Linked DNA regions of Rubinisphaera margarita. Each later gene encodes a partner of the first gene's protein in a complex. Links are inferred from orthologs where the notes say so. Each region holds a gene or a part of one and is shown in the gene's direction. Other genes may lie near its edges. The genes, in order: L1A08_RS21990 and uvrB.

What was found.
Region 2: the proteins of L1A08_RS21990 (region 1) and uvrB are in contact, whole or in part, in a crystal structure (PDB 7EGT), measured with the Thermus thermophilus proteins. The link is inferred for Rubinisphaera margarita from one-to-one orthologs. Residues at the interface, in WP_096412145.1 of Thermus thermophilus: His654, Arg656, Phe657, Gln666, Asp668, Glu669, Lys680, Arg681, Leu682, Ser683, Lys685, Tyr686, Ala687; in WP_096411307.1 of Thermus thermophilus: Glu23, Leu25, Arg26, Asp27, Gly28, Glu29, Arg30, Phe31, Arg55, Glu326, Asp327, Phe328, Glu379, Ser382, Gln383, His398, Gly400, Arg401.

Annotation. Positions count from the first base shown.
Region 1 is NZ_JAKFGB010000022.1:176,825-191,889, forward strand. Bases 5,960-9,000 are described here. They hold L1A08_RS21990 (ATP-dependent helicase), read left to right. Parts: upstream 5,960-6,354; coding sequence 6,355-8,646; downstream 8,647-9,000. Other genes in these bases: L1A08_RS21995 (glucosamine-6-phosphate deaminase), read left to right, coding at 8,806-9,000. Outside these bases: L1A08_RS21975 (transposase), read left to right, coding at 1-224; L1A08_RS21980 (serine/threonine protein kinase), read left to right, coding at 607-2,811; L1A08_RS21985 (multiheme c-type cytochrome), read left to right, coding at 2,949-5,477; more of L1A08_RS21995, read left to right, coding at 9,001-9,552; L1A08_RS22000 (hypothetical protein), read left to right, coding at 9,714-10,049; L1A08_RS22005 (SulP family inorganic anion transporter), read left to right, coding at 10,291-12,555; L1A08_RS22010 (ParB/RepB/Spo0J family partition protein), read left to right, coding at 12,832-13,881; L1A08_RS22015 (ion transporter), read left to right, coding at 14,012-14,869; L1A08_RS22020 (addiction module protein), read left to right, coding at 15,028-15,065. UniProt on the Escherichia coli protein: A helicase with DNA-dependent ATPase activity. Unwinds DNA duplexes with 3'-5' polarity. Translocates on single-stranded DNA with 3'-5' polarity. Initiates unwinding more efficiently from a nicked substrate than double-stranded DNA.
Region 2 is NZ_JAKFGB010000012.1:597,367-612,296, forward strand. The notes cover bases 7,635-10,540. They hold uvrB (excinuclease ABC subunit UvrB), read left to right. Parts: upstream 7,635-7,999; coding sequence 8,000-10,081; downstream 10,082-10,540. Other genes in these bases: L1A08_RS10840 (S1C family serine protease), read left to right, coding at 7,635-7,818; L1A08_RS10850 (alpha/beta hydrolase family protein), read right to left, coding at 10,148-10,540. In the rest of the region: L1A08_RS10815 (hypothetical protein), read left to right, coding at 1-870; L1A08_RS10820 (hypothetical protein), read left to right, coding at 928-2,715; L1A08_RS10825 (hypothetical protein), read left to right, coding at 2,712-3,773; L1A08_RS10830 (NPCBM/NEW2 domain-containing protein), read left to right, coding at 3,791-4,996; L1A08_RS10835 (S1C family serine protease), read left to right, coding at 4,977-6,755; more of L1A08_RS10840, read left to right, coding at 6,787-7,634; more of L1A08_RS10850, read right to left, coding at 10,541-11,131; ligase-associated DNA damage response endonuclease PdeM, read right to left, coding at 11,155-11,823; L1A08_RS10860 (ligase-associated DNA damage response DEXH box helicase), read right to left, coding at 11,845-14,349; L1A08_RS10865 (ATP-dependent DNA ligase), read right to left, coding at 14,349-14,930. UniProt on the Escherichia coli protein: The UvrABC repair system catalyzes the recognition and processing of DNA lesions. A damage recognition complex composed of 2 UvrA and 2 UvrB subunits scans DNA for abnormalities.

The DNA of each region.
Region 1 (15,065 bases):
TGCATGAGTTGACGTTCTCCACCTATCAACGTCTACCGCTCCTCAGGAATTCTCGCTGGCAATCGTGGCTGGCGGAAAGTGTGACGCAATCATGCCGCCAGAATTCCTGCCGGCTGATCGCTTTTGTCTTCATGCCCGAACACGTTCATCTATGGGGCTCGTTGAAGATCCACATCTCTGGAAGTGGTCGAGCGCTCGCTGGTTTCGTTCGAATGGAGAGCTAAACGACACCTCACTTCCGGAACTGAGTCGTCTGCCGTCCGACTTCTTTGTCAGAGACTCTCGCAACCGCACTCGGGATTAAGGGTGGCAACTCTCGATCGTCATGGCTGAATGGAACGGAGGCACGGGCGAGACACCAGTGGCGCCCACCCCGGTGACGGCCGAGTGGAACGAAAGCACTGGCAGGATGCCAGTGACACCCGAGTTGAGCCCACGCCAGTTGATCCAAGCTCCACCTCCACCTGGCCGCCGACGCCGCCGTTTCGATCCGTTAAGATCCCGTTCATCTTCCTCAAAACGGGTTCGCGTGCTTGTGACGGCGAGGGAATCCGGCACAATGACTGGGGTGCCCTTTTGATTCTGAATTTCTGAGACGACGAGCTTATGAGCCGAATTGCATCGACTTCGAGGACCCACGTCTCGCGGCTCAAGTCGGTGGCGGGCTCGGCGTTGACGGCGAGTCTGCGGGTGCGGAAACATCTCTGGCTCGGACCGGCCCTGACCACAATCGTGGTTGCAGCCGTCGGCTGGTGGACGATGCGATCGGTCGAGACCTCCGTCAAAGCCAATCTGGCCTCGCAGCTTCAGTCGCTGTTGAATGCCGACGTCGCGGGCCTCGAGTTGTGGCTGACCGATCAGCGATCGGAAACAATGGCACTCGGCGAAGATGATCGCGTCCGGCAGCCGGCCATCGAACTGGCCGCCATCGCGGAACAAGCCGACGCCTCCCGGCGGACCGCCGATCTGCTGACGTCTGAAGCGCTGGGCCAACTGCGCGAACACATCACGCCCTGGATGGAGGCCCATCGCGTCAGCGGTTTCGTGCTCATCAATCCCGACTCGTTGATTCTCGCCAGCGACCTCGACATTGGAATTGGCGACGCCTCGATCGCCAGCCTGTTCGAAGACAAGCTCGTTCCGGTCTTTGCGGGGGAAACGATTCTGATCCCTCCCTTCAAGAGCAAGCTGATTCACCCCGATATCGACGGCACCGCTCGCGTTGGGGTTCCAGTCATGTATCTTGTCGCCCCGGTTCGTAATGACGATGGCGAGCCGATCGCTGCTCTCGGCTTGCGAATCCGGCCGGAAGAGGAGTTCACTTCAATCCTTTCGGTGGCCCACGCGGGACAGTCGGGCGAGACGTATGCCTTCAACCGCGAAGGAGTGATGATCACCAACAGTCGGTTCGACGAGCAGCTGAAAGAGAACGGGATGCTGCCGGACGAAGAGCATGTTCGATCGCTTCTCAATATCCAGATTCGCGATCCCGGTGTGAACCTGATGACAGGGAAACGGCCGGCGAAGCGGCGTTCGGAACAACCGCTGACTCAGATGGTCGCCCGCGCAATCGAAGGGGACGCCGGCGTTGATGTCAATGGCTATCGGGACTACCGGGGCGTGCCGGTCGTCGGCGCGTGGACATGGCTCCCCGATTATCAGATTGGCATGGCGACCGAGTTCGATGCCGCCGAGGCTTTTGGTCCCCTCAACTCAATCCGGACGGCGTTTGGAGTTCTGACTGGCCTGCTGATCGTGACCACACTCGGGCTCTGCGGTTTAACCTACTATGCGTCTCATCTCGATCTGAAGGTTCGCCAGGCCGCGATTGAATCCCGGCAACTCGGACAGTATTCCCTCGACGAGAAGCTCGGGGAAGGGGGGATGGGGGTCGTCTATCGGGCCCATCATCAGATGCTGCATCGCCCGACCGCGCTCAAACTGCTGCACGCCGAACGAACCGACGAACAGGCCTTGGTCCGCTTCGAACGAGAGGTCCAGCTGACCAGCCAGTTGACGCATCCCAATACGATCGCCATCTACGATTACGGCCATACTGCCGAAGGTGTCTTCTATTATGTGATGGAGTACCTCAACGGGTTCTCGCTCGACAGCCTGATCCAGAAGCACGGCCCGCAGGCGGAAGGTCGGGTGATCTACATTCTGCGTCAGCTCTGCGATTCGCTTTCCGAAGCTCATCAACTCGGGATGATTCATCGCGACGTGAAGCCGGCCAATATCATGCTGACGCAATACGGCGGCCTGCACGATTTCGTGAAGCTGCTCGACTTCGGTCTCGTCAAGCCGCGTGATGCGGATCAGAACACGACGCTGGCCGGCTCGCTGACCGGGACACCTCTTTATCTGTCCCCCGAAGCGATCCGCCACGAACCGCTCGACGCTCGCAGCGACCTGTATGCGGTCGGAGCGGTCGGGTACTTCCTGCTCACCGGCACGACCGTTTTCGAGGGACGAAGCATCGTCGACGTCTGCAACGACCATGTGAAGACAACGCCAGAAAAACCGTCCGCACGACTCGGCCGGACCATCGACGAGGACCTGGAACGACTGATCCTCAGCTGCCTCGAGAAACAGAAAGCAGACCGCCCGGAATCCGCAGCCGTGCTTGAACAGGAGCTGGCAAGTTGCCAGTCCGCTGGAAGCTGGACACGGTCCTCGGCGAAAACCTGGTGGCAGACCAACATCGGTGACGGGCAGAGTCCGGCGGAAGCGTCGCCGAGCAGAACGTCCCCCGAAGCGACGATCATCGCCTCCCCCACGGACGAAGGCTTTCTGCGATCGACGTCGTGATTCGCTCGAAAAATCGCAGGTCGACCGCGCCTCTCGAACGATCCCGATTTTTGATTGCCCTTGAATTCTGCTCCTGAGCTCAAGAGGATGACGTCTTACGACCTCCTCTTTTTCCACTCATTCGAGTCGGGCTCATCATGTCTTCTCATCTGCTGACCGGCATTGCGCTGGTGTTGACTCTCTGCTGCTCTGATGTCGGAGCGGGAGAAAAACTGATCGATCATTATCCCGGCGCGGCTGCGTCCGGGTGCATGAAATGTCATGCCGAGATCGAGCTGATTCGCGAGCCCGGTTCCGAGATGCTTGAGCGGATCATGGTCAAGGGCGAAGAGCTCGGCGATCCGGCCGGGTGCGTGGTCTGTCATGGCGGCGATCCGCAGGCGACCGAGAAAGAGGCGGCTCATCAGACGGCGGCCTTCTACCCCGATCCCGGCAGTCCGTGGATCAACGACAACACCTGCGGGCAGTGCCATCCCAAGCATTGCGAGGTGCAGTGGAAGAGTCTGATGATGACCGAAGCCGGCAAGATCCAGGGGGTCTGCTGGGCGTTCGGTTCGCTGACCGGGTACGAACACAAGTGGGCCAACTACGCGGTCGAGAATCCGGAAGATCCGCTCGATCGTCTCGGCACGCCGGAGTATCGCGCCTACATGCAGCGGCTCAAAAATATGGAGCCGAACGTCTGGGTCGATCGTCACGAACCGCTTCCCGAAGCTCCGACCGATCCAGCCGAGGTGAAGAAAGATCCGACGCTCGCCGCCTTCACCTACATTCGTCAGGAATGCCAGCGGTGTCATCACGCGGTGAAAGGACGCCAGAAACGCGGCGACTTCCGCGGCATGGGCTGCTCGTCATGCCATGTCCCCTACAGCAACGAAGGGTTCTATGAAGGTGACGACAAGACGATCACCCGCGAGGAGCCGGGGCACTGCCTCGTCCATTCGATTCAGGGAACTCGCGAAGCGAAGGTGACCGTTCACGAGAAGACCTACTCCGGGATTCCAGTCGAGACCTGCACGACCTGCCACGATCGCGGCAAACGAATTGGCGTCTCCTTTCAGGGGTTGATGGAGACTCCTTATGAATCTCCCTTCGCTGAAGACGGGAGCCCGCAGCCGAAGCTGCACACCAAACATTACGTCGCGATGGAGCAGGACATTCACTACATCAAAGGGATGACCTGTCAGGATTGCCACACTTCCATCGATGTGCACAGCGACGGGTTCCTGGCCGGAGCGAATCTTGCCGCCGTGCAGATTGAATGTGCCGATTGCCACGGCACGCCGAACGCGTATCCCTGGGATCTGCCGCTGGGCTACATGGACGAATATGAGGAGAAGCCGGCGGACGGTCCGGCTCGCGGCCTCACCCAGACGTTGAACGAGCACACGCTGCAGGGGACCATCTACGAGCCGAAGGATGGGTACCTGCTGACCGCCCGGGGGAATCCGTACGGCAATGTTGTTCGCGATGGGGACCACATCATCGTGCACACGGCGAACGGAAAAGACTTCCGCATGAAGCCGCTGAAGAAGCTGATGGAAGACAACGAAATCAGCGAGCGCGGCGTGGTCTCGATGTCGACGGTCGCTTCGCATATGGATCGCATGGAATGCTACAGCTGCCATGCTTCCTGGGCTCCGCAATGCTACGGCTGCCACGTGAAGGTTGACTACTCGCGGAAAGACGAATGCCCCGAGCAGCAGGAGGGGACTGAGGAGGATCCCGAGATTCAGGCGATGCGAAAGGCACTCGCGGAACAGGGGATCAACGAGAACTTCGACTGGGTCGCCGCCGGCCGCAAGCATATGGAACCGGGGCACGAAGCCGACCGTGGCGAGTCGGATTACGATCTGATGATCCCCGGGAAGATCACCGAACAGCGGTCGTATCTTCGCTGGGAAAATCCGATGCTCGGCGTGAACGGGGAAGGGCGGATCACGCCGCTCGCTCCAGGGTGCCAGCCGTCGGTCACGATCATCGGCGAGGATGGCGAGCCGATTCTGGTGAACCACATTTTCAAGACCGATGCCGACACCGAAGGCGGCGGAGCCGACGGGCAGCTCGCCCTCGACATGTCGCCGACGCAACCGCATACGATGACGAAAAACGCCCGGACGTGCGAGTCGTGTCACACCGATCCGAAAGCGCTCGGCTACGGCATCGGCGGCCCGCGCGGATGGGACGAAGACATCTTCGTCGATCTGGAAACGATCGATCGCGAGATCCTGCCGAAGCGAACGCAGCCGCAGATGAACGCGATCGAGAACATGAATACCGACTGGTCGCGGATCGTGAGTGAAGAGGGGGAGCAGCTGATGACGGTCGGCCATCACTTCCAGCTGTCACGTCCGCTCAACGATCGCGAGCGGGCGGTCATGAGTCGGGCGGGAACCTGCACCGCCTGCCACAAGGAAATTCCGACCGAGAATCTCGCGACGAGCTTCCTGCATCACGTCGCCAAATACAGTGGCCAGATCCCGGTCACCGATGTCGACCACGCCAGCCTGGTGCACAAGATCGTCCTCTTCTCCGCCTGGGGTCAACTGCTGATCGCCTTCTGCACCCCCATCGCCTGCATGGCCGGCCTCGTCTGGTGGCGCCGCCGAAAGACATCGGCGACATCTGAAGATCGAACTACTTCGGGGGATGAGTCCGTCTCGTAATGGCGGGTTCAAGACAGGACAGCGAGACACTGTGCCCCCGAACCTTGGGCACGGTGGCACAGACATTCTTGTCTGTGCGTCAATTGACGTGCCTTGTTCCGGGGGCCCCAACAGGGGTGGCCCCGAAAGATTCTTTCGGGGCGGCGCAGCCGTCGGAGAACGGGATTGGACGGCTTATGGGCCAGAGACTGAATTCAGCGGAAACGCGAAGCAACTCTGACTTTTCTCCTCTCGTCAAACGGCATCCTCCCACGGCTTCGCCGCCCTGATAGCGGAGCTATCACGGCCACCCCATGGCGGTCGTCCACAGACAGGAATGTCTGTGCCACTGACTGAAGGTGACGGGAAAGAAATGGTCGTCCGTCACGGGCGGGTGACGAAGTCACAAGAGGCCGCGCCATGTGCGAGGTCTCTTCGATGGCCGGACGATTCCAGATTCAAAACGCGGATGGTGCGGCCTCTTGTCGCTGCCGCGCCCGCCCGCTGAGGCGGACGGGCCACCCTTCGTGCGAGCCTCAGGGGCACCAACCGGGGTGGCCCCGAAAGATTCTTTCGGGGCGGCGCAGCCGTCGGAGAACGGGATTGGACGACTTATTGCTGAGGGGCTTTTCCGAGGAGAAGACGAAGCAGGGCTGAATTCTTCCCCTCGCCAAACGGCATCCTCCCACGGCTTCGCCGCCCTGATAGCAGAGCTATCACGGCCACCCCATGGCGGTCGTCCACAGACAGGAATGTCTGTGCCACTGACTGAAGGTGACGGGAGGGAATCTGGTCCTTGAGTACCGCTCAATTGTCCGGCTGGCGGGTCGGGGGTACAATGGCAGACTTGCACACTCACGCCCTATTCTCGTCTTTCAAGGATGTCCCGGCTGTTCTCATGGACGGTTCTCCGCTGCTTCACAATCTGACCCCTCCTCAGCAGCAGGCCGTGGAGCACTTTACTGGTCCGATGCTCGTGCTGGCCGGACCGGGTTCGGGGAAGACGCGCGTCGTCACGCATCGGGTCGCCCGGCTAATGGAACGGGGGGTGAAGCCCTGGAACATTCTGGCGATCACGTTCACCAACAAAGCCGCCAGCGAAATGTCGGAGCGGCTCAAGACGCTGACTAACAGTGGCAATCTCTGGGTCAGCACCTTCCACCGCTTCTGTGCTCACGTCCTCCGGCAGCGGGCAAATGTCGCCGGGTTGCAGCCGAACTTTACGATCCTGGATTCGGCCGATCAGAAGCAGGCGATCCGCCAGGTCCTCGCCGATCTCGATTTCGACGCGGCTCATTATCCGCCCGGCAAGATTCTGGCGATGATCAGCAACGCCAAGAACGAGCTCATCACCGCCCACGATTTCGTCCAGCAGTTCGAAGAATCGGTCGCCGATCACTTCACCGCCGTGGTCGCGAAGGTCTACCCGGCCTATCAGAAATTCCTGCTGCAGTCGAACGCCGTCGACTTCGATGACCTGCTTTTGCATGTCGTGCATCTGTTCGAGCAGAACGACGAAATCCGATCCGCCTACGACGACCGGTATCAGTACGTGCTCGTCGATGAGTACCAGGACACCAACGAGGCTCAGTACCGGATCGTCCGGGCGCTGTCGCAGAACTCACGAAACCTGTCGGTCACCGGGGATCCCGACCAGTCGATCTATGGCTGGCGGGGAGCGAAGATCGACAACATTCTGCGATTCGAAAAGGACTACAGCGACGCCAAAGTCTACAAGCTCGAACAGAACTTTCGCAGCACGAAGCTGATCCTCGGAGCCGCCGACAGCCTGATCGCTCACAACCGATTGCGGAAGGCCAAGGAGCTGACGACCGAGAATCCAGACGGCGAACCGGTCGAACTGCTGCGGTTTCCCGACAGTCCCAGCGAAGCCGATTCACTCGCCCGGCACATCCGGCAGATGGTCGACAGCGGCGAACGGAAGTGGTCCGACTTCGCGATCTTCTACCGGGTCAACTCGATCTCCCGGCAACTCGAACTGGCACTCAGCCGGCATCATGTGCCGTATCAGGTGGCCGCCGGGGTGGCCTTCTATCAGCGAGCCGAAGTTCGCGATCTGATCGGCTATCTCGATCTGGTCAACAACCCGGCGAACCGCACCGCCTTCATGCGAGTGGTCAACACGCCGCTGCGGGGGATCGGCAAGACGAGCCAGCATCGCCTGACCAGCTTCGCCGACGACAAAGGAATCAGCTACATCGACGCCGCTCTTCGGGCTGACGAAGTTCCGAAAATGCCGAAGCGAGCCGCCGCTTCGCTGAAGGCTTTCGCGCGGATGATGCAGGGCTTCTCCGTCGCTGACTCCGGGTCCGTCGCGCAGCTCATTGAAGACATCGTCGACAAGACCGGTTACACGCGGCCCTGGTCATCGAGCCAGAACGAACAGGATCTGCAGCGACTCGCCAACGTCGAGGAACTCATAGCCGCAGCTCGGAATCACGACACCATCTTCGATGCCGACACCACGCTCGAAGGGTTCCTGGAAACGACGAGCCTGGTTTCTGATCTCGATGCTCTTGAGGAAGTCGCCGACACCGGCAAGGTCACGTTGATGACCCTGCATGCGGCCAAGGGACTCGAGTTCCCGGTCGTGTATATCGTCGGCGTCGAGCAGAACATGCTGCCTCACGAGCGGGCTCTGCGGGAAGGCAATCCGCGGGAGTACGAAGAAGAACGTCGGCTGCTGTTCGTCGGGATGACCCGGGCGATGGAGCGGCTGTTCCTCACGGCTTCGAGTTATCGCGACCTGCACGGCCGCTCGATGCCGACGATCCCGAGCGACTTTCTGTCGGAGATTGATCTGGTCCAGACCGACGGCACCACGCTGATCGAAGAGTTACCCGACACCGCCTACAAGCCGTCTTCGCTGATCAACGACATCTCGGAATCGGACATCGCCACGATCCGCGAGATGTTGAATCGCAACACCGAAGGTCCCCGCCTCACGACCGGAGCTTCGCTCCTTGCCGGGAACAAGGACGCCGCCTCGCTGCCGTTCAATTTCCCGATTGGTTCCTCGGTTCGGCACCCTCGTTACGGCCTCGGCACGGTCACCACTGCGGGCGGATTCGGAGCCCGACGGACCGTGACGGTGGAATTTGAGGAGCAGGATCGGGTAGAAACATTCGTGGTTAATAAGTGTCCGCTGCAGCCGGTGGGCAATCGCTGATCGCCCGCGATGCCTCCCTCAGCATATTCATGCTTCTCGTGCAGTCGCATGTGCGCCGTGAACCTGCCAGGTCTCGGCCTGCTCCTGCAACGCGTGCGGAGAACCATTGAACGTGCCCCGCCATCCCGGCTCGCACCCAGCCCCTCAGAGGAAGACATCATGCAGGTGAAGATTCACGAAACGGTCCAGGAAATGGGACAGGCCGCCGCCCAGGCCGGTGCCGCCAAAATCCGAGAAGCGATCGCCGAACGTGGCGAAGCTCGAATCATCGTCGCGACCGGAGCGTCCCAGTTCACCGTTCTCGAAGCTCTTGTCCAGGAGCCGGATATCGACTGGTCCAAGGTCACCGGGTTCCACTTGGATGAATACCTCGGCCTGCCGATGTCGCACCCGGCTTCGTTCCGGGGTTATCTCAAGGAACGATTCGTCGACAAGGTTCCCTTGAAGGCCTTCCACTATCTCGACGGCGAAGGGGACGCCCCGGCCGAATGTGAGCGGGTCGGCAAGCTGCTGCAGGAAGCTCCGATCGACGTCACCTTCTGCGGAATTGGCGAGAACGGCCACCTGGCGTTCAACGATCCGCCAGCCGACTTCGATACGCAAACGCCCTATCTGATCGTGAACCTGGACGATGCCTGCCGGAAGCAGCAGCTCGGAGAAGGCTGGTTCCCGACCTTCGACGACGTCCCGTCCCAGGCGATCAGCATGTCGATCCAGCAGATCCTCAAGTCGAAGACGATCATCTGCAGCGTGCCCGATGAACGAAAATCGGTCGCCGTGCAGGGTTCGGTGGAAGGGCCGGTAACCCCGGATGTCCCCGCTTCGATCCTGCAGACTCATGGCGACACGACGCTGTATCTGGATACCGAAGCCGCCCGGAAGCTGCAGTCGCATCAGCCGATGTAGCCCCGGTGAAGACTCGGTTAACTCGGCCGGGAGCAACGAAGAGTTGTTGACCCGGACGAGCCCGATTCTATATCCTGACAAAGTGATCCGGACCTCCCCGCATGGGGAGAGTCCGTAGATCGGGTCAGTAACAGTGTCCAGCCGCCGAAAGGCTCTCTTCAATGCAAAGCGAAAAGAGAAGATTCTGGTACGGCGTGCATCTGTTACGACAAGTCGCATACGTCTTCCTGGCCTTCGCCCTGACGTTCGGAACCTCCGCCGCTGTGGCGACGGCGGCATCCCGGCTGGCTGAAGTCGAATCGCTTTCCGAAGATATCCGCGAGTTCATTTCGGAATCTCGCGTGCATCGCTTTGGCCGTAGTCGGCATCATGCTACGCTTCACACCCCTTATTCCGGCCCACACGGAGGTCGCGCAGCCGCCACTCGCGGACAGGCCGCCGCGCCCCGTTCTGGCCACCGACTCGCAAACAACCTGCTCGCTCCCATTCGCTGTTAGGAGCTGACGCTGCGCTGCGTGACCATCAATCGCTGAGATCCAGAGCGGAGGAAACAAACTCCGTCTGTCGATCCACAGGATCCGAATCCAGCGGGCTGGTCGCAAATCTGTTCGGAGGGAACTCGCAGGGTCCGACCTCGAGTTCCCGGTCTGCTGCAAGGGTCGATCGAGAGTTGCCAAGCACCTCGACGATGCGCGGATTGATCCGACTCTCGTACGAATACTCCCCCAGATCTTTTGAATGCTTTCCACAATGAGTCAACCATCGCTTGCCGGCTACCAGCCGTCCTACTTCCTGCGTGACTTCACTTCGGGTCTCGTGGTCTTTCTTGTCGCCCTTCCGCTCTGCCTGGGAATCGCCCTGGCCTCCGGGGCTCCTTTGTTCTCGGGACTCCTCGCCGGCTGCGTCGGCGGGCTGGTGGTCGGGGCCTTGAGCGGCTCCCACACCAGTGTCAGTGGACCGGCGGCCGGACTGACCGCCATCGTCTCCGCTCAGATCGCCACGCTCGGTTCCTTCGATGCCTTCCTGCTGGCCGTCGTGTTCGCCGGCGTCATCCAGGTGGTGCTCGGCATCCTCCGAGCTGGAGCGCTCTCGGCCTTCTTCCCCTCGAGTGTGATCAAGGGTCTGCTGGCGGCGATCGGGGTGATCCTGATCCTCAAGCAGATTCCCCACGTGCTTGGCCACGACACCGACCCGGAAGGAGAAATGTCCTTCAAGCAGCCGGACAACCACAACACGTTCTCTGAACTGCTGACCCTCTTCGAAGGGGAGATTCATTTCGGAGCCGCAATGATCGGGATCCTCTCGGTCATCCTGCTGCTGTTCTGGGAGAACTTCAAGGTCCTCAAGAAATCCAAGATTCCAGCCGCTCTGGTCGTGGTCATCCTCGGGGTGATCGCCCAGATGTTCCTGCCACGACTAGGCGAGCAGTTCGCCGTCCGGGGCAACCACCTCGTGCAGATCCCCGTGGCCGATTCGGTCAGTCAGGTGGTGACCTTCCTCACGATGCCGGACTTCTCTCAATGGCTGAATCCGGCGATCTACCTGGCCGCCGTCACGATTGCGATCGTGGCGTCGCTCGAAACACTGCTCAATCTGGAAGCCGTCGATAAGCTCGATAAAGAGAAACGCGATTCACCCGCCAGCCGCGAACTCGTGGCTCAGGGGGTCGGCAACATGGTCGCCGGCATGATCGGCGGTCTGCCGATGACGTCCGTCATCGTGCGGAGTTCGGTGAACGTCGACGCGGGGGGCAAGACCAAACTCGCGGCGATCATTCACGGTATCTTCCTCACGACTTCGATCGTGCTGTTCCCGGTTTACCTCAACATGATTCCGCTCGCCTCTCTGGCCGCCATCCTGCTGGTCACCGGTTTCAAGCTGGCCAGTCCGAAGCTGTTTCGCGAGATGTGGAATGAAGGCCGCTACCAGTTCGCGCCATTCATTATCACGCTGCTGGCGATTGTCTTCACTGACCTGCTGATCGGAATCATTATTGGTCTCTGCGTGGCTCTGCTGTTCATCCTCAACAGCAATCTGCGGCGTCCGATCCGGCGAACTCTGGAGACGCATCTCGACGGCCAGGTCATGCACATCGAACTGGCCAACCAGGTCAGCTTCCTCAACAGGGCCTCGCTCGACAAGTTGTTCAACGAAGCGCAGCCGGGGTCGCATATCCTCGTCGATGCCCGCAGCACGGATTACATTGACCCGGACATCCTGAGCCTGATTCGCGACTTCAAAAATGACGTCGGTCCTTCCCGAGGCGTCACGGTGAGTACGCGAGGCTTCCGCAGGAAGTATCAGCTGCGGGACGAAATCCGATTTGCCGATTACTCCAGTCGCGAATTGCAGGATCGTGTCACCCCCGAGCAGGTGCTCGACATCCTCAAGGACGGGAACCGCCGCTTCCGAACCGGCACCCAGTTGACGCGCGACTTCAGTCGGCAGGTTGATGCGACTGCGGGCGGACAAAGTCCTCTGGCCGCCGTGCTCAGCTGCATCGATTCACGGGTGCCCGTCGAGCTCGTCTTTGACCTGGGAATCGGAGATGTCTTCAGCACCCGGGTTGCCGGCAACATTATCGGGACAAAGTCGCTGGCCAGTCTCGAGTACGCCGTCTGTGTGGCGAACGTGAAACTCGTGGTGGTTCTGGGCCACACACGGTGCGGAGCGGTGACGTCTTCGGTGCAGATGATCGGTGAGAACAAGGACATCTGCGAAGTGACCGGATGCGCCCATCTGAACTCGATCGTCGAAGAAGTCGAGCACGCGGTCGACCGTGGCGAGTGTGCCCGGGCGGTCACGAAAACCGGCGAAGAGTTTGAAGAGTTCGTCGACACCGTCGCCGCCGACAACGCCCGACGAACTGTCGACGAGATCATCAACCGCAGTGAAGCGATCCGCAAACGGCTCGATGCCGGTCAGGTGATCGTCGTACCGGCGATGTACGACGTCCGCAGCGGGGAGATCCGCTTCCTGTCCGACGAGGCGGATTCGCAGTAACAAGTCGCCTGATCCTGGGCGAACCGAAGGCCATCGTCAGTTCTCTGACGATGGCCTTTTTCTGTAGCCAGAGGCTGGCGGTTTCACGTGAAACCGACGTGGCGCTGTCATGCTTCTCTGAGGACTTGTTCCACGTGAAACACGCGACCGATTGTCAACATGACAATCGGCGGACTGCTCTTGCCCGGTTTGGGGAGGCGGTTTAGATTTCCGCCACTCCGACTTTCGAGTCGCTCGCCAGTCATTCCAATCCGTTTCTTGCGGCAGGTTTCAGTGATGGATCACGAACATAACGCACACGACAATCAGAATCAGGACGCTCAGCCGTCCCTCGAACAGCAGCACGACGGGGCTCAGGACCACTTGAGTGAGGAAACTCCGCAGGTCGTCCCGAAGCGTCGACTCGGCCGTGGTCTCGATGCTCTCCTCGGAGGGGGAGGACCAGCTCATGAGCCGTACTCCGAATCGACCAACTCGGGCGGTGAAACCACCGAACGTGCCGAAGGCGACGTTCTCGTCGAGCTGGCCATGGACCGCATTCAGCGGAACCCGAACCAGCCGCGAAAGAACTTCGAGAAGGCCGGCATCGATGAACTCGCCGAGAGTATCAGCAGGCACGGGGTCCTCCAGCCGGTTCTGGTTCGCGAGTATGGCGACCACTACGAATTGATCGCCGGGGAACGCCGCTGGCTGGCCGCTCGTCAGGCCGGACTGACGATCATCCCCTGCCGCGTGGTCGACGTCATCGACAAGACCGCCTGCGAGTTCTCCTTCGAAGAGAACCTGAAGCGGAAAGATCTCGGCGATCTCGAAAAGGCCCAGGCCTTCCGTGACTACATCGATCACTACGACAGCTCCGTCGAAGAGCTGGCCAGGCAGTTGAGCATGAGCCGCCCGGCGGTTGCCAACACGATCCGCCTGCTCGACCTGCCGGTGCCGATCAAGAACGCTCTTCAGGACCAGAAGCTGACCGCCGGCCATGCCCGGGCTCTGCTCAGCCTGAAGGAAGAAGCTCAGCAGCTCGAATTGGCCGACCGCGTCGTCAAGGAGCAGCTGTCGGTTCGTAAGACCGAAGCCGCGGTGAAGGAACTGAGCGGCAAGGCCGACACGATTCCAATGACGCCGCCGGAAGACAAGCCCGCCAAGCCCGAGCTCAACAACCATCTGCAGTCGATCCAGGATCAACTCCGCGACACGCTCGGCGTGAAGGTCGAACTGAAACTCAAGACGGCTGAATCGGGACAGGTCGTTCTGCACTTCGCCAACCAGAACGATTTCGACCGCATCGTCGAGTCGCTGCAGTCGGTGCAGTCGCGAGCCGCGTGATCTCAGAATGAGGGGGTGGTGCCACAAAACCACTCCTCTATAATCAAAAGAGGCGATGAAGGAACCCGGGTGTTTTCACCCGGGTTTTTTCGTGCCCTCGTGATCACTGGCCCCCGAACAAGGAAGAGACATGTCCAATCCGCTTCGAGGAACACTGCGCCCCGCCATCGATTTCCTCGACCGGATCGCCCAGCCGCTCGTGCTCTACAGCGTCTTCATGCTCGCCCTCGAGTGCCACCTCTATCCCCTCGACGACAGCCTCGACAGTCACCCGTTTTTCCTCTGGTCCGAACGCTGCGTCGCCTTGATCTTCACCGTCGAGTACGTGCTCCGCTGGATGCGAAATTCCGGCCGCGGGTACTATCCTCTGACCACGTTCGGCATCATTGATCTCGTCTCCATTCTCCCCTTCTGGATCGGATTCATCCCGGCCGTTGATCCGTACCTGCGCCAAATCCGCACCCTCCGCGTGCTGCGGATGCTCAAGTTCTTCCGGTACAACCGGGGACTGCAGGTGATGACGCTCGGCTTCTACCGGGCCTACTTCAACCTTCGACCGCTCCTGTTCACAGCCGCAATGATCATCCTGCTGACGATGTTCGCCCTCTACGAAGTGGAAGGCCCCGAGCAGGAAGAGTTCCGCAATCTGTTCACGACGCTCTGGTTTCTGGAAGTGACCGGAACCACGGTCGGCTACGGCGACATCTCTCCGGCAACGACCGCCGGCAAGGCGATAGTGATGATCTACATGATCGCCGGCCTGGCCATTTTCATGGCCTGCTTCAGCGCGATCACCTCGGCTTTCGATGAGGTCTTCGAGAAGGCCGAAGACCCGGATTTCGATCCCCTCGACCACTTCCCGAAAATCCGCCGCCAGCAACTCCACATCTTCGAACGCCACAAGGACGTCGGCACCACCGCCGCCGAAGACGAGGCAGCCAAAGAGGATGAAACGAAGCAGGAATCGAACCCCGCCGGAACGCAGTGAGGACCGGCGAACCGGACGACGCGGGACCGGGACAGCGGATCCGAATCGCGGAAAACTTCTTGGCGACTCACCGATGAGCAAGTAGCATAAAGTTCGACAACGTGCGGTGCCTCCCCCGGCTCGCAAACCCCTTGGGTCGAATTGACTGAGAGGATGAGATGCCCGATTTCGATTCTGTGCTGACCGATGCTTCGCA
Region 2 (14,930 bases), on another replicon or contig:
GATGACTATGGACTCGCTTCGACACAGTTCGAATATCGGATCGATCAGGCGGAAGAGACCGAGACAAGACCAACTGTCCGACAGCCGGCGAATGCTCTCGAGTTTGCGATGCGGGGCACCGCCGAACAGCCGGCGGAAAAGTTCGATGTTCTCCCGCTCGAACTGAACGTCGGGCAGGTGCTGTTTCTTAATCTGCTGGCAGCCGATGTCGACACGATTAATGGGCCGCATCTTTCCCGAAGTGAAACCTATCGATTGAAGATCGTCAGCGACGAGGAATTGCTGTCCCTGCTGCATCAGGACGAACTGAATCTCAGACGGCGATTCGAACAGCTGATCGATGAGTTGACGCGGTCCCGAGATGACTTTGCGGGCGCTGCGATTCCGCCCTCGGACGCCGAGGGGAGCTCCGAACCGCTCCCCTTGCCAGACGCCGTGCAGCGGACTCTGAATACGTTGCGGAAGGACTCAATCGAAGCCGATGCGATTCGCCTCGCGTTTGACAACATCCTGCGGGAACTAATTAATAACCGTGTCGAGACGCCCCAGATGCGGTCTCGACTTCAGGAGAAGATTATCGCACCGCTGTCGGGTCTGCTGGAGCAGGAGTTTGCTCAGGCCGAGAACAACTTCCGGCTGCTTGACTTCAGCCTGCAACAGAATACATCGACCGACGTGACCCCTGCCGTTTGTCTGGCCGACATGGATCGACTGCTGACCGGATTGCGGCAGATTCTTGTAGAAATGCGGAAGCTGGAAAGCTTTCAGGAAGTGATCGAGCTTCTCAAGGGCATTATTGACGACCAGAAGGCCCTGCGGGAGAAGACCGAAGAAGAGCGAAAAAAGAAGCTGATCGATCTGCTCAACTGATCTAAAATGGATTTTCGCCATCAGCGACCGTTTCGAACCGAAAGAGGAGTGTTCACCGTGTTGATCCTCGGACGCCTGCCAGTGATCTGGACCGTTCCTCTGCTCTCGGTCTGTCTGGCGGTCCTGCTGGCCCGCCCCGCTTCCGCACAGGAAGAGACTGTCGAAACGCCTGCGGTGGAAGATGCGAGTCTCAAGGAAACCCAGCAGTCGATCGCGGCTCGGTATCAGCGGTTTTCAAAGACCCTCGCTCAGCTGCATGGCTATATGAAGGAGACCGATCCAGCTCGTGCGGAACTCCTGATGCGCGTCATCGGCAAGAGCAACGAGGCCAGGATTGATGGCCAGATGGACGTCCTGCTTGAACTTCTGACAGCAGAGACGCCGCAGTACGCTGGTGTCGTGGAGCGGCAGGAAGATCTCATCGAGTCGCTGCTCACATTGCTCGATGTTCTCCAGAGTGAAGATGAGCTTGAGCGTCTCGGCAGCGAAATCGAGCGGTTGCAGGCTTTGATTGGCGATTTGAACAAGCTCGTCATCCAGCAGAAGGAAGTCCGGGCGGGGACCGAACGCGGCCGCCCCGGGCAGAGCCTTCAGCAGGATCAGCAGGACGTGACCGAGAATACGCAGAAGCTGGCCGAAAAAATCGACAAGCAGGACGAGCAGCGTCGCGAAGAAGCCGAGAAAGCCGGCGGTGACCAGAAATCGCAGGAAGGCTCCGAAAGCAAAGACAGCGAGAAAAGCGAACAGAACGGGGAGAAGAAGCCTTCGGAGCAGAATGGCGAACAGAAGCCGAAAGAGAGCGATCCGAAGAATACGGAGTCGATGCCCAAAGAGGGCGAGCAGAGTCCTTCGCAGGGCGAATCGTCCGACTCGGAAAGCAAGCCTTCCGAACCGCAGGACTCGAAGCAGTCCCCGTCTCAGCAGCAACAAAAGCAGCAGGGACAGCCTCAGGATCAGCAGCCTTCGGAAGGTTCCGAGCAGGATCAGCAGAATTCCGAACAGCAGCAACAACAGAAACCTCAGGATCAGCAGCAGACCGCTGGCCGCGAAGAAGTCGAGTCGGCCATCGAACGGATGCAGAAGGCGATCGACGAGCTGAAGAAGGAGCAGAAAGACAACGCCTCACGCGAGCAGGATCGGGCGATTGCCGAGTTGGAAAAAGCGAAGGCTCAGCTCGAAGAGATTCTGCGTCAGCTTCGTGAAGAAGAACAGAAGATCATGCTGGCTGCCCTCGAGGCGCGGTTCCGCAAGATGCTGCAGTTGCAGATGGCGGTTCGAAAAGCCAGCGGACAGATTCACGACATTCCGGCGGAACAGCGTGTGCCCCGACATCGGGCCCGCTCGACTCAGTTGGCTCGAGACGAGCAGGATATTGTCGTCGAAGCCGACAAGGCACTCGTGCTCTTCCGTGAAGAGGGAACCTCGGTGGCCTTCCCCGAAGCGGTGCTCGAACTCCGCGAGGATATGCGGACAGTGGCCGAGCGTCTGAACAAATTCCAGATCGACGACATCACCATTGCGATCGAGGACGACATTATCGAGGCGCTCGAAGAAATGGTCGAAGCTCTTCGACGCGAAATGGAAAAGCTCGAAGAGAAAGACGAGCAGGGCGATCAGCAACAGGGAGAACAGGGCGATCCGGCGCTGATCGATCTGATTGCAGAACTGAAGCTGTTGCGGTCGCTGCAGTATCGGGTGAATCGACGAACGCGTCAGTATGGACGTCAGATTGATGGCGAACAGGCCGCCGATCAGGAGCTGCTCGATCTTCTCGACCAGCTGTCGATCCGACAGGCCCGAATCCAGCGGGCGACCTACGACCTTTCGACAGGACGCAACGAATGACCAGACCGTTCCAGTCAATCTTACAGTGGTTTGGCATCGGCTGTTGGGCCGTTGCCATCGCTCTCGTCGGTCAGGCGATGACGCCGAATCGAGTTGCTGCTCAGAATCAGTCAGACGCTGACCAGAACTATCAGGCGATGTCGCACGACGAAATCGCTGCCCGATGTGAAGCCTGGATCGCCGAACAGTCGGCGGAGAATGTGGAGCCGTGGAAGCAGTTCGCTGAGGCTCACTCCAGTCTGCCGGCAACAGAACTGATCGCTGCTGCCGTTCGTCTTTCGGGGCCGGAACTTGGAGATTTCGTCGACCGCGTTCGCAACGCTTCTTATCGGGAACTGTTGGAAGCCCACGAATCCGGCCTGCCGGCTGTGAACGATCCGTGGATTGAAGTGAACTTCCGCTGCTGGTTTGTCGATCAGTTGACTCAACGCCAGATGTATGAAGAGGCACTGGAACAACTGACCGGTCTCGACCCTTCGCTGCTGGCGGAGCCTGCGGGGTACTTCTTCCAGAAGTCGGTATGTGCCCATCAGCTACTGCAGAAGGAGATCGCGAGCGAGTCGCTGAAGACGTTGCTGACCGACTGCGAATCGCTGCCGACGCGCTACCGCATGCTCGGCGAACTGATGCAACAGGACATGGCCCGCTGGGAAGACAAGAGTCTCGATGAGATCTCCCGGAAGATGAAAGATGTCGAGCGACGGCTCGATATCGGCCGCAGTGGGCAGAAGGTTCAGAAAGTCGAGGAAGAGATCATCGAAACACTCGACGAACTGATCGCCAAACTCGAACAGCAGGCGAGCGGTGGGGGCGGAGCGGGAAACAGCTCGCAGAACAATCCGAGTTCGCCCTCTCAGGACAGTCGTGTCAAAGGGCAGACCGCTCCTGGTGAAGTCGATGAGAAAGATCTCGGCAAACAGGCCGGCTGGGGAAATCTTCCTCCGAAGGATCAGGCCAAAGCCAAGCAGATTTTGGGAACCATGTTCCCGCCGCACTATCAGCGTGCGATCGAAGCGTATAACCGCAAAGCCGCTCAGCGGGATAATCAGAACCCTTAGAAGGAAACGGAAGTCCTATGCCCTTTGGATTCGATCTTGTCCGTTTCATCGCCGGGAGCTGCGCGGCTCTGTGTCTGTTCGTCTCCTCTGCGTTCGCGGTCGATGTCGCGACGATGGACGGGAAGACAATTACTGGCGAACTCAGCGATCTCGCCAGCGAGCAGCTCGTCCTGGAGTCTGGCGGAAACGTGAATGCGATTTCACTTGACCGCGTCATGACTGTCAGCTGGCCGGAGAACAAGGCGAAACCCGCAGCCGGCGGCAGCGCCTCTCAGCAGATTCGCCTGACAGATGGCTCGCAGCTTCGCGGCAGTCAGGCAACAGGAGACGGGTTGACCGTTTCGTTCGCCTCCAGTGCATTCGGAACCATCAGCGTTCCTTTCCGGAATGTGAAATCGCTGCTCCTGAAGCCGTTGGATGATGTCACCCGTGAACCGTGGCAGGAGTTGCTTTCGAAAACAGCAGCCGATGATCGGCTCGTGATCCGTAAGGGGGACGTTCTCGATTTCCTTCCCGGCGTAGTCACCGAGTACAATGAGTCCGAGATCTCCTTCCTTTATGATGGCAGCGAGATCGACGTCCCCATTGCCAAAGTATTCGGCATCATCCACGCCGTGGCGATGCAACCCGGGACTCAGGCTCGGTGTGCTGTTGAGACCGTGACCGGGGAGCGTCTGCTCGTCCAGAGTGTCGCTCTGCAGGGGCAGGAGTTAATCGCCAGCACCGGGCCGCAGCAGCAGATTCGATGTTCGACTGAGAACATTTCCCGCCTCGATTTCAGCCTCGGGCGAGTCGTTTATCTTTCCGACCTGACACCTGAAGGCACCGAGTACACTCCGTTCTTCGATACGATCTGGGAATACCAGCGGGACCGTACTGCGGATGGAAAGCAACTGCAGTTGGGCCGGGAGAAGTTCTCGCGGGGGCTCTGGATTCATTCCAGGACGGAGCTGACTTATCGCCTCGCCGGGGAGTACACGCGACTGCATGCGGTGATGGGAATTGACCATGGAGTGGCTGCCGCCGGGCATGGTGATGTCGACGTGATCATTCGCGGCGATGACGAAGTGTTGTATCAAGGCAATGTGAATGCCCGCATGGATCCCATCCCGCTCGATCTTCCCCTGAGCGGCAAACGCTTCCTTTACATTACGGTCGACTTTGGCAAGGGACTTGATATTGGCGACCACCTGGATCTTGTGGATGCACGACTACTTAAATAGATATCTGACCGCTGCAGTCGCTTCGATTGTTGCCGCTCTGCTCTGCCTGGGGGGAGCAACCAGACTCGCTGCGCAGATCGAACTTCCGCCCGAAGTGATCGCCGCTGAACAGCAGCGGATCGAAGTCATCGACCGGATCAGCCCGACTGTCGTGGCGATCTTCCCGCCCGATGGCCAGGGAGGCGGCTCTGGCGTGTTGATTTCGCCGAATGGACTCACGCTGACGAACTTCCACGTCGTCGATGGAGCCGGGCCATTCCTCAAGTGTGGTCTCAACGACGGCAAAATTTACGATGCCGTGCTGATGGGAATCGATCCGACGGGTGATGTCGCCATGATTCAGCTGCTCGGGCGGGACGATTTTCCGTTTGCCCGTCTGGGCGACAGCGATACCGTTCAGGTTGGCGACTGGGCGCTGGCGATGGGCAATCCGTTTCTGCTGGCTGAAGACTTTCAGCCGACGTTGACGTTCGGCATGGTCAGTGGGGTGCAGCGGTATCAGTATCCGGCCGGGACGTTTCTTGAATACACCGACTGCATTCAGGTCGATACTTCGATCAATCCCGGGAATTCCGGCGGGCCGCTGTTCAACGAACAGGGCGAGGTCGTCGGGATCAATGGCCGGATTTCCGTAGAGAAGCGCGGTCGCGTGAATGCCGGAGCCGGGTATGCGATTTCGATCAATCAGATCAAGAACTTCCGCGACCATCTTCAGAGTGGACGCGTTGTCGATCATGCCACGCTTGGAGCGACCGTAAGGTCCGACGAGTTCTCGACCGTGATCGTCGATACGATTCTGGAAACGAGCAGCGCCTACTTCTGTGGACTCCGTCGCGGGGACGAGATTATCTCCTTCGGGGGGCGTCCGATCGGGAGCGTCAATCAGCTGAAGAATGTGCTCGGGATCTATCCGAAAGGCTGGAAGATCCCGCTGGTCTACCGCCGCGAGGGCGAACGGTTCGAGATCTTCCCCCGTCTGGAAGCCCTGCATTCGACGGGTGAACTGCTTGAGTTTGCTGGTGAACCTCCCATGCCGGCCAATCCGGACGACGAGCCGAAGGAAGAGATGCCGATCCCCATTCCGTTGCCGCACGGCAAGAAGCCGATCGTAATTCCGGAAGAGCACAAGCATCTCTACGAGGGGCGGCTCGGTTTCGTCAACTACCACTTCAACCGGACTCGCCAGGACAAACTGCTCAACGGCATGAAGTCGCTCGGCGATTTCGGAGGCCCGGACCGCAAATGGACATTCACCGGGCAGATTGCCGGCGGAGCCGAGTTCAGGCTCGTGCTTGCCGAGTTTGCCTGTCTGCTCGAACTGCCGCAGGAACAGCGTGCCTTTCTGATGGACCTTGGCCGACCGGAAACGTTTGTCGCAGGTCTGAACTCGGAAGGCATGCTGATGGCTCTTTACGAGTGGCAGCAGTTTATGACGAAGGGGAAGGATGCCTTCACCGAGATGTACTACGTCGGCAGCGAACCGCTCGACGGCGTTGGGCAGCGGGTCGATGTTCTGTTTACTCTCGATTCAGAACGCGAAATCCGCTGGTACTTCGATCAGGGAGCCGGGCAGCTGGTCGGCTGGGATGTGCGACTGCGGCCTGATATGCCCGAATGCGGCATCCGTATTCCAACGTGGAAGCCGGATCAGCCACACTCCACGCCGGTGCAGTTCTCGGTCGTTGTCGACGGAAAGCCGGCGACTATCTTTGAAGTTAAGTCCATGGAAACTGGCGACGTGGAGAAACCGGCTCCCTGAGCCGCCGCGACGCATATCTGAAATAGACCGCATGTTCTGGAATAATATTCAGCGTGATCTCCGACTGACTCCGCTCTGGTGTGCGCTTCTCGTTCTGCTCGTGTCCGCACCCGTTCGCGGCGACCAGCAGGAGACGCTGAGCGAGGTGTTGCCGAAGACGGTGAAGCTTTACGGAGCCGGCGGGCTGGCCAATCTGGCGAGCTACGGCACCGGAATTCTGATCTCAGCCGATGGCCACATTCTCACGGTCTGGAACCATCTGCTCGATACCGATTCGGTCGTCGCGGTGCTCGATAATGGGCGACGTCTGCCCGCGACATTTGTCGCCGGCGCCGGGGAAGCCGGCCTGGCGGTGCTCAAGATCGAGGTTCGCAATGCTCCCCACTTCGATTTGAGTAAGCTCGCACAGCGAGGGCCGGGAACGCCGGTGCTTGGCTTCAGCAATATGTTCAATGTCGCAGCCGGCGATGAGCCGGTTTCCGTCATTCACGGCGTCATCGCCATGGTCGGTCCCCTGCCCGCTCGACGAGGCCGGTTCGACATGACATATAAGGGCGATGTGATCGTGGTCGATGCCGTGATGAACAATCCGGGCGCGGCCGGCGGGGCACTGACGACTTCGACGGGGGAACTGCTCGGGATCATCGGGAAAGAGATTCGCGACAGCCGCTCCAACCTGTGGATCAACTACGCCATTCCGCTGTACGACTTCCGCGAGACGATCGGGCAGCTTGTCCGCGGAGAAGTTGTGACCGGAGACCGTGTCGAGTTGCCGCCTGTCATTCGTCCGGTCGATACGATGCCGATGGGCTTTCGGCTCGTTCCCGATGTCGTCGCCCGAACTCCCGCTTACATCGATGTCGTTCAGCCCGGTTCCCCAGCCGCCGAGTCGGGACTGCTGCAGGACGATCTGATCGTCCTTGCCAACGACGACCTCGTGCAGTCGTGCAGAGAGTTCTACGAACGGCTGCATCAGCTGCAGAAAGGCGACGTCCTCCGGGTGACCGTCCGCCGGGGCCGGGAACTGATCAATGCTGAGCTCATCGTTCCTGAGCTGAACTAGCCTGCTATAATGGTTCGTTTGGTGGGCCATCAAGCGGTCATCGGGCAGCCTGATGCGCACGTGCGGACGTCTTGTGGCTGCACCACTCCGGTTGAAACAGCCGGGGCGACCTGCAGAGATCTCAAGGCCAGTCTGGTCACCGTAGAAACATCGAAACCAGCCGCCTGGCTGTGGAGTTTTCATGTCTGGATTTGAACTTGTCAGTGAGTTTGCCCCCGGCGGGGACCAGCCGAAGGCGATTGATTCGCTCGTTCGCGGTCTCGAGGAAGGCAAACGCAATCAGGTACTCCTCGGCGTGACCGGTTCCGGGAAGACGTTCACGATGGCGAACGTCATCCAGAAACTGAACCGCCCGACGCTCGTGCTGTCGCATAACAAAACGCTGGCCGCCCAGCTGTACGCCGAATTCCGCGACTTCTTTCCGAACAACGCGGTCACGTATTTCGTGAGCTACTACGACTACTATCAGCCCGAAGCCTACATTCCGCAACGCGACATCTACATTGAGAAAGATGCCTCGATCAACGATGAGATCGACCGGCTGCGGCTGCTCGCCACCAGTGCGCTCGTCAGCCGGCGGGATGTGATTGTCGTGGCCAGCGTCAGTTGCATCTATGGCCTCGGTTCGCCGAAGGATTATCTCGACATGATGATCCCCCTGCGGATCGGCCAGCAGGTGAATCGAGACGAACTTCTGCTGCAGTTGATCGACATTCACTACGACCGCAACGACTATCAGCGGGCTCGCGGCAAATTCCGGGTGCGGGGTGATGTGATCGAGCTCTGGCCGGCGTATGAGGAGTTCGCGTATCGCATCGAGCTCTGGGGCGATGAAGTCGAGTCGCTGTCGATTATCGATCCGGTTTCCGGCGATGTGCATAAGATTCACAACGACATTTACATCTACCCGGCCAAGCATTTCGTGCTGCCGCAGAGCCGCATCGACAGCGCGATGGTCGAGATTGAAGAGGAACTCAACACGCGGCTCGAGGAGTTCCGTCGGGAAGGCAAGCTGCTCGAAATGCAGCGGCTCAGTGCCCGAACCCGCTACGACATGGAGCTGTTGAAAGAGACCGGATTCTGCCCGGGGATCGAGAATTATTCACGGGCGCTGGCGGGCCGCAAACCGGGCCAGCCGCCTTATACGCTCTACGACTTCTTCCCCGACGACTTCCTGATGTTCATCGATGAGTCGCACGTCACCCTGCCCCAGGTGCGGGCCATGTATGCCGGCGACCGGTCGCGCAAGCAGGCACTCGTCGATCACGGTTTCCGACTGCCGATGGCGCTCGACAACCGCCCGCTCACGTTCGACGAATGGAACGCCCGGCGGAATCAGGTGGTTTTCGTTTCTGCCACTCCCGCCGACTGGGAACTCGATCAGTCCGAAGGCGAGATCGTCGAACAGATCATTCGTCCGACCGGCCTCGTTGATCCGGTCGTGCACGTTCTCCCGGCTCGTCGACAGGTGCCCCATCTGGTCGAACAGATCAAGCTGCGAATCGAAAGGAACGAACGAACCCTGGTCACCACGCTCACCAAGCGGCTCGCCGAGGATCTTACGGGCTATCTGCAGGACGAGGGGCTCAAGTGCGCCTGGCTGCATTCGGAGCTCGATGCGATTGAACGGGTCGAGATCCTGCGGGAACTCCGCGAAGGTGTGCACGACACGGTTATTGGTGTGAACCTGCTGAGAGAAGGTCTCGACCTGCCGGAAGTGTCTCTGGTCGCGATTCTCGATGCCGACAAGGAAGGCTTTCTGCGAAACGACACAAGTCTGATTCAGACCATCGGCCGCTCTGCCCGGAACGTGAATGCCGAGGTGATTCTCTACGCCGACACCGTCACGCCGAGTATGCAACTCGCGATGGACGAAACGAACCGCCGCCGCGAGCTGCAGCTCGAATACAACCGTAAACATGGTATTACGCCGGAGACGATCAAGAAGGCGATCCGTCGCGGCATCGAAGACGAAATCGAAGCCCGTCAGATCGTTCAGAAAGCCGCCGGCGTTTCTTCAGAGACGGAATTCGTGACGCAGGAATACCTGAAGGCGATGGAAGGCGAAATGCTCACGGCTGCCGAGAACCTCGAATTCGAGCGAGCCGCCGAACTCCGGGACCGCATCGAGAAACTCCGAGAAAAAGTCGGCCAGGAGATCCCGGTGGGCGACAAAGACACGCCGGGGTTCGCACCGAAGGGGAATCGTCAGCGACGGAAGAAGACGGGGAGGAAGGGAACATCGAGGAAACGGCCGGGATGAATGCTTCTGTCTGAGATGCCGTTTCGTGGAGTTGCCTCGCGATCAGTGACATCGTTCGTTGAGCAACTACTCCCAACTCGTCTCCCGCAGCTGATCTTCCAGCCACTCCATCGCGGGGTGCGGCAGACCCTCGTGGCCGCCTTCGAAGATGGTGACTCGAGCCGGGCCGGCGTGGCGGCGGAGGTGGATGTCGACGTTGTATTCGGTTTTCGAGACGTTGTCCGAGGGCTGTGGCGCGACGAGCGGCTGTTCATTGCTGAGTTGCTTGATCTCGTCCTCAGTCACCTCTGGGCTTTCCTGCGCACGGGCGATGCGGTTGAAGGCGTTGAGGGTGTGCGTGATCGGCACCGAGCCGGTGTGGCCGTCGTGGATGCCGGCGTTCAGATCAATGGGGAGGTCGCCGGTGTTGCCGAGATGGAAAATGGGTGAGCGATTGCGATATCTCGCGTTGATTTCTTTGCTCTGTCCCGGTGGGCCGCCGAGGCTGCGTTCGATCATGCGGGCGTAGTTGCCGATCGGCGTGGTGCGGGCATGGAAGCGGTGCCATTCGGCCAGATCGCTGATGCCGACCCAGGCGGTAACGGCTGAGAACTTATCGGGATGATAGCCGGCCATCAGCATCGCCATGTGCCCGCCGCCGGAAGTGCCAGCCAGATAAATGCGGGAGCGGTCGATGTTCGCGTCTTCGAGCACATGCTCAATGCTGTCGAGGATGTCCTGCCGGGCGAGTTCCGAGCCGCACGCTTCGGGATGATCGTTCCGGCCACGGAAATTGGGATGCAGATAGACCCAGTTCCGTTCGACCGCTTCCTTCTGCCATTTGCTGTTGTTCTGCAGATAGTTCCCGCTCCACGAATGAAGGAAGACAAGGAGCGGCGTCGCTTCCGTCTTCGCCTGTTCGGGCATCCAGACGAGAGCGGGCTGCTCGGAATCGTCGAGCGTGCTGCGGAACTTGAACTCCGTGAGAGCCGGCAGATCGGCTGCTTCAACCGGAGTTGAGTAGAACAGGCAGAGTGCAATCAGGCAAATCAGGAGGCGGCAGGTGGGCATCGTCGAAGTCTCTTTGTCAGGAGTCAGCGCCGGGTGGGGACTTCGAGAATCTGATCTTCGAAGGTGACCCAGACGCGGTCGTTAGCGGACGGTTTGACGATACCACCATCGACGAACGAAGAAAACGCAGGCAGCACAAGGCAGCCCCGTGAATACCAGAATCCGTGACATTTCACCCGATGCGTATACCCTTCCTGCAGTTCAACACGCGGATGCAGATGTCCGGCCAGAACGAGTGGAGAATCGTCCGAGAAGTCCGCCGGTTCGTGCTGGCAGATGACGTTCTTCAACGCCACCGGAGCGGGCAGCGATTCGATATCCCATTCGGCGGGAAGATTCTTCAGGTGACGATCGTGATTGCCGCGAACGAGCGTGATTCGCAGTTCGGGATGAGTATGCCGCCATCCGGTGATAATGTCGACGAGCTGCGGGTCGACTCCGGTGTGGTGATGCGTCAGGTCACCCAGAACGACGAGATGGCGGGCGGAATGCTCATTAATGAGAGAAGAAAGACGGATCAGGTCAGGGGTGGCGGTTTCCGGAACCGGGATGCCGAAATGGCGGAACGTGCCGGCCTTGCCCCAGTGCAGATCGGCAGCGAAGAGCGTTTGTTGATCGGGCCAGAAGATCGCACGGTCGGCGAGGAGTTCAAGAGTGACGTCTTTGATCGTGATTGAAACTGATGAGGGCATCCCGTTTCCCTGTTCGCTGTGTTACGAGGCGGCCTTCTCAAGGACGAGTGACATGCGGGCGATGCGATCCTTCAGCTGTTCCGTGCTCAGCTTCTGTCGGAGGCGGTCAACAAACAGCGGAAATGCGAACGGAGTCAACCGGGGTGGGTAGACGATGCGGACGTCGTTCGACAGCAGTCGCTGCATTGTGCGACGCATGCGGGACTGGTCGAGCTGCTGTTCGAGAACTTCACGTCGCGACTGATGCAGCAGCAGGTTCTCGGGATCGTAGTTTGAGAAGACATCGAACAGGAGCCCGGTTGAGGCCTGCAGCTGGCGGGTGGTCCGCTGCTGGCCGGGGTAGCCATTGAAGACGAGGCCGGAAATGCGGGCGATGTCGCGGAACTGTCGTCGGGCCATCTCCGCCGCGTTCATGCTGTGGATGATGTCGTCTGCCATGGTGTCGAGACGGAACAGAAGCTCGCGGGGATCGTCCGGCAGATCGACCTTCTGCGGCGAGAGAAGTTCGAAGCCGTAATCGTTGACCGACATCGTGAACGAGATCGGCTCCCGCTGGGCGAGTCGATGAGCGACCAGTGCGGAGAGTCCCTCATGCACGAGGCGGCCCGCGAACGGATAGAAGAAGAGATGGTGCCCTTCTCGCGATTTGACCCGCTCGATCAGCAGTGAATCTCGCGAAGGCAGAGCCGACCAGTCTTCCTGCAGATCGAGAATCTCGCTGACCGCTTTGAGTTCCGGCGATTTGCGGTCGCCTTCGTGGTACTCACGCAGTTCCTGCAGGAAGGCATCGGCCAGTTCGGTCGACAGTGGCATCCGTCCACCCATCCAGCGGGGAACGGTTGTCGCGGCTTTCTTCGCCCTGCGGACGTGGACGATCATGTTGTCGATGCTGACAAACTCCAGCGACTTGCCGGCGAAGTGAAACAGGTCGCCCCGTTTCAGTTTGGCGACGAACGATTCCTCGACCGAACCGATGCGGGCTCCCTTCATGTATTTGACGGTCAGCGTGCCATCGCCGCAGATGGTGCCGATCGACAGTCGATGCTGCCGGGCCCGTTTGCGGTCGGTCAGTTCGAAGTGCTGACCATCGGGTGTTTCGAGTCGCGAGTATTCGGGGTAGGCCCGCAAAGATTCTCCGCCGGTGGTGGCGAAGTCGAGGGCCCAGTCGAACTCCTGCTGGGTAAGATTGCGGTAGGCCCAAGCCTGCCGGACTTCGTGCAGCAGGTCCTTCTTCCTGAAGCCGCCGCCGAGGGCGATGGTACACAGGTGTTGAATGAGCACATCGAGCGGTTTGTCCTGCGGGGAACGGGATTCGACGTTTCCGCTGAGGACCGCTCGGCGAGCCGCCGCGACTTCGACCAGTTCGAGGGCGTTGGTCGGCACGCAGACGACTTCACTCGTTTCGCCGGGACGGTGGCCGCTCCGCCCTGCCCTCTGCATGAGCCGGGCCACTCCCTTGGGACTGCCGATCTGGAAGACACGTTCCACGGGAGTAAAGTCGACGCCGAGGTCGAGACTTGACGTGCAGACGACGCATCGAAGACGCCCCGTTTTGACCGCGTCTTCAACCCACCGGCGTGTGTCCTGATCGATCGATCCGTGATGCAGAGCAATGGTTCCGGCCCATTCGGGACGTTGCTTGAGAATCGCCTGATACCAGAGCTCCGCCTGCGATCGGGTGTTCGTGAAGACGAGGGAGGTGCCGCCTTTCTCAACCTCGGTGAGCAGCTGGGGTAACTGTTTGAGTCCGAGATGGCCCGACCAGGGGAACCGTTCCATTGTCTCCGGGATGATGGAGCGGATGCGATACTTCTTATGGGCGTTCCCCTTGATCATCTGCGGCGGTCGCAACGGATTGGCCCCGACAAGCACGTCGGCTGCTTCAGTCAGGTTGCCGATGGTCGCGGAGAGTCCCCAGACTCGCAGGTCTTCGTTCCAGTTACGGAGACGGGCGAGTGCGAGTTCGGTTTGTGTGCCGCGCTTGGTTGAAAGCAGTTCGTGCCATTCGTCGACGATAACGGTGTCGACCTCGGAAAGCAGATCGCGAGCGTTCTTCCGAGCCAGCAGCAGCGACAGACTTTCAGGAGTTGTGACGAGGACTTCTGGCAGACGGGTCGACTGCTTCTGCCGAATGGAACTGGTGGTATCCCCGGTGCGCGTTTCGACGAGCCAGTCGAGTTCGAGATCATCGAGCGGCCGCTGAATAGCCGTGCTCAAGTCCGAAGCGAGGGCCCGCAGTGGAGTCAACCAGAGTAGTCGGCACTTTCGGCTGCGCGATCGTTTCGGCTTTCCAGTGGCCGGTTTCTGTCGCCGTGTTTTCAGGGCTTCGAGCAGTGGACCACCGAGGGCGGCGTAGGTTTTCCCCGTGCCGGTTGTCGCATGGACCAGCCCCGAGTCGCCGGCCAGCCAGGCGCGCCAGACTTTCTTCTGGAAGGGGAATGGAGCCCACTCCTGCCCGGTGAACCAGCTAGTCAGTTCATCCATCGCGAGGGAGCGAGCCGATTTGCGGCGAGCGGTTGATGCCATCAGCCCTGCTCCGCAGCAGAGGAGATCGTCTCGACTTCACCGGGCATCATTGCAAGAAGTGTCTCGAGTTGATCGGCGTCTTCGGGTTTCTTGTCTTCCCGCCAGCGGTGAATCCGCGGAAAACGGACGGCGACTCCGGACTTGTGCCGTGTCGATCGCTGAATGTTCTCGAAACCGAGTTCAAAGACGAGCTCGGCTTTCACGCTCCGCACCGGACCGAACCGCTCCAGGGTGTTGTTGCGAATGAAGCGGTCGACTCGGCGAATCTCGGCATCGGTCAGACCGGAATAGGCTTTGGCGAACGGCACCAGTGTATCGCCCTGCCAGAGAGCGAATGTGTAATCGGTGTAGAGACTGGCCCGGCGTCCGTGGCCAGCCTGCGCATAGATCAGAACCGCATCGATGGTGTAAGGCTCGATCTTCCACTTCCACCAGGTACCGGTCACGCGGCCGACTTCGTAAGGAGCCGACTTCTTTTTGAGCATCAGTCCTTCGACCGCGAGATCCCGCGATCGAGTCCGTTCTTCAGCGAGCTCTTCCCAAGCGTTACCGGTAACTTGCGGAGAAAGCATGAGCCGACT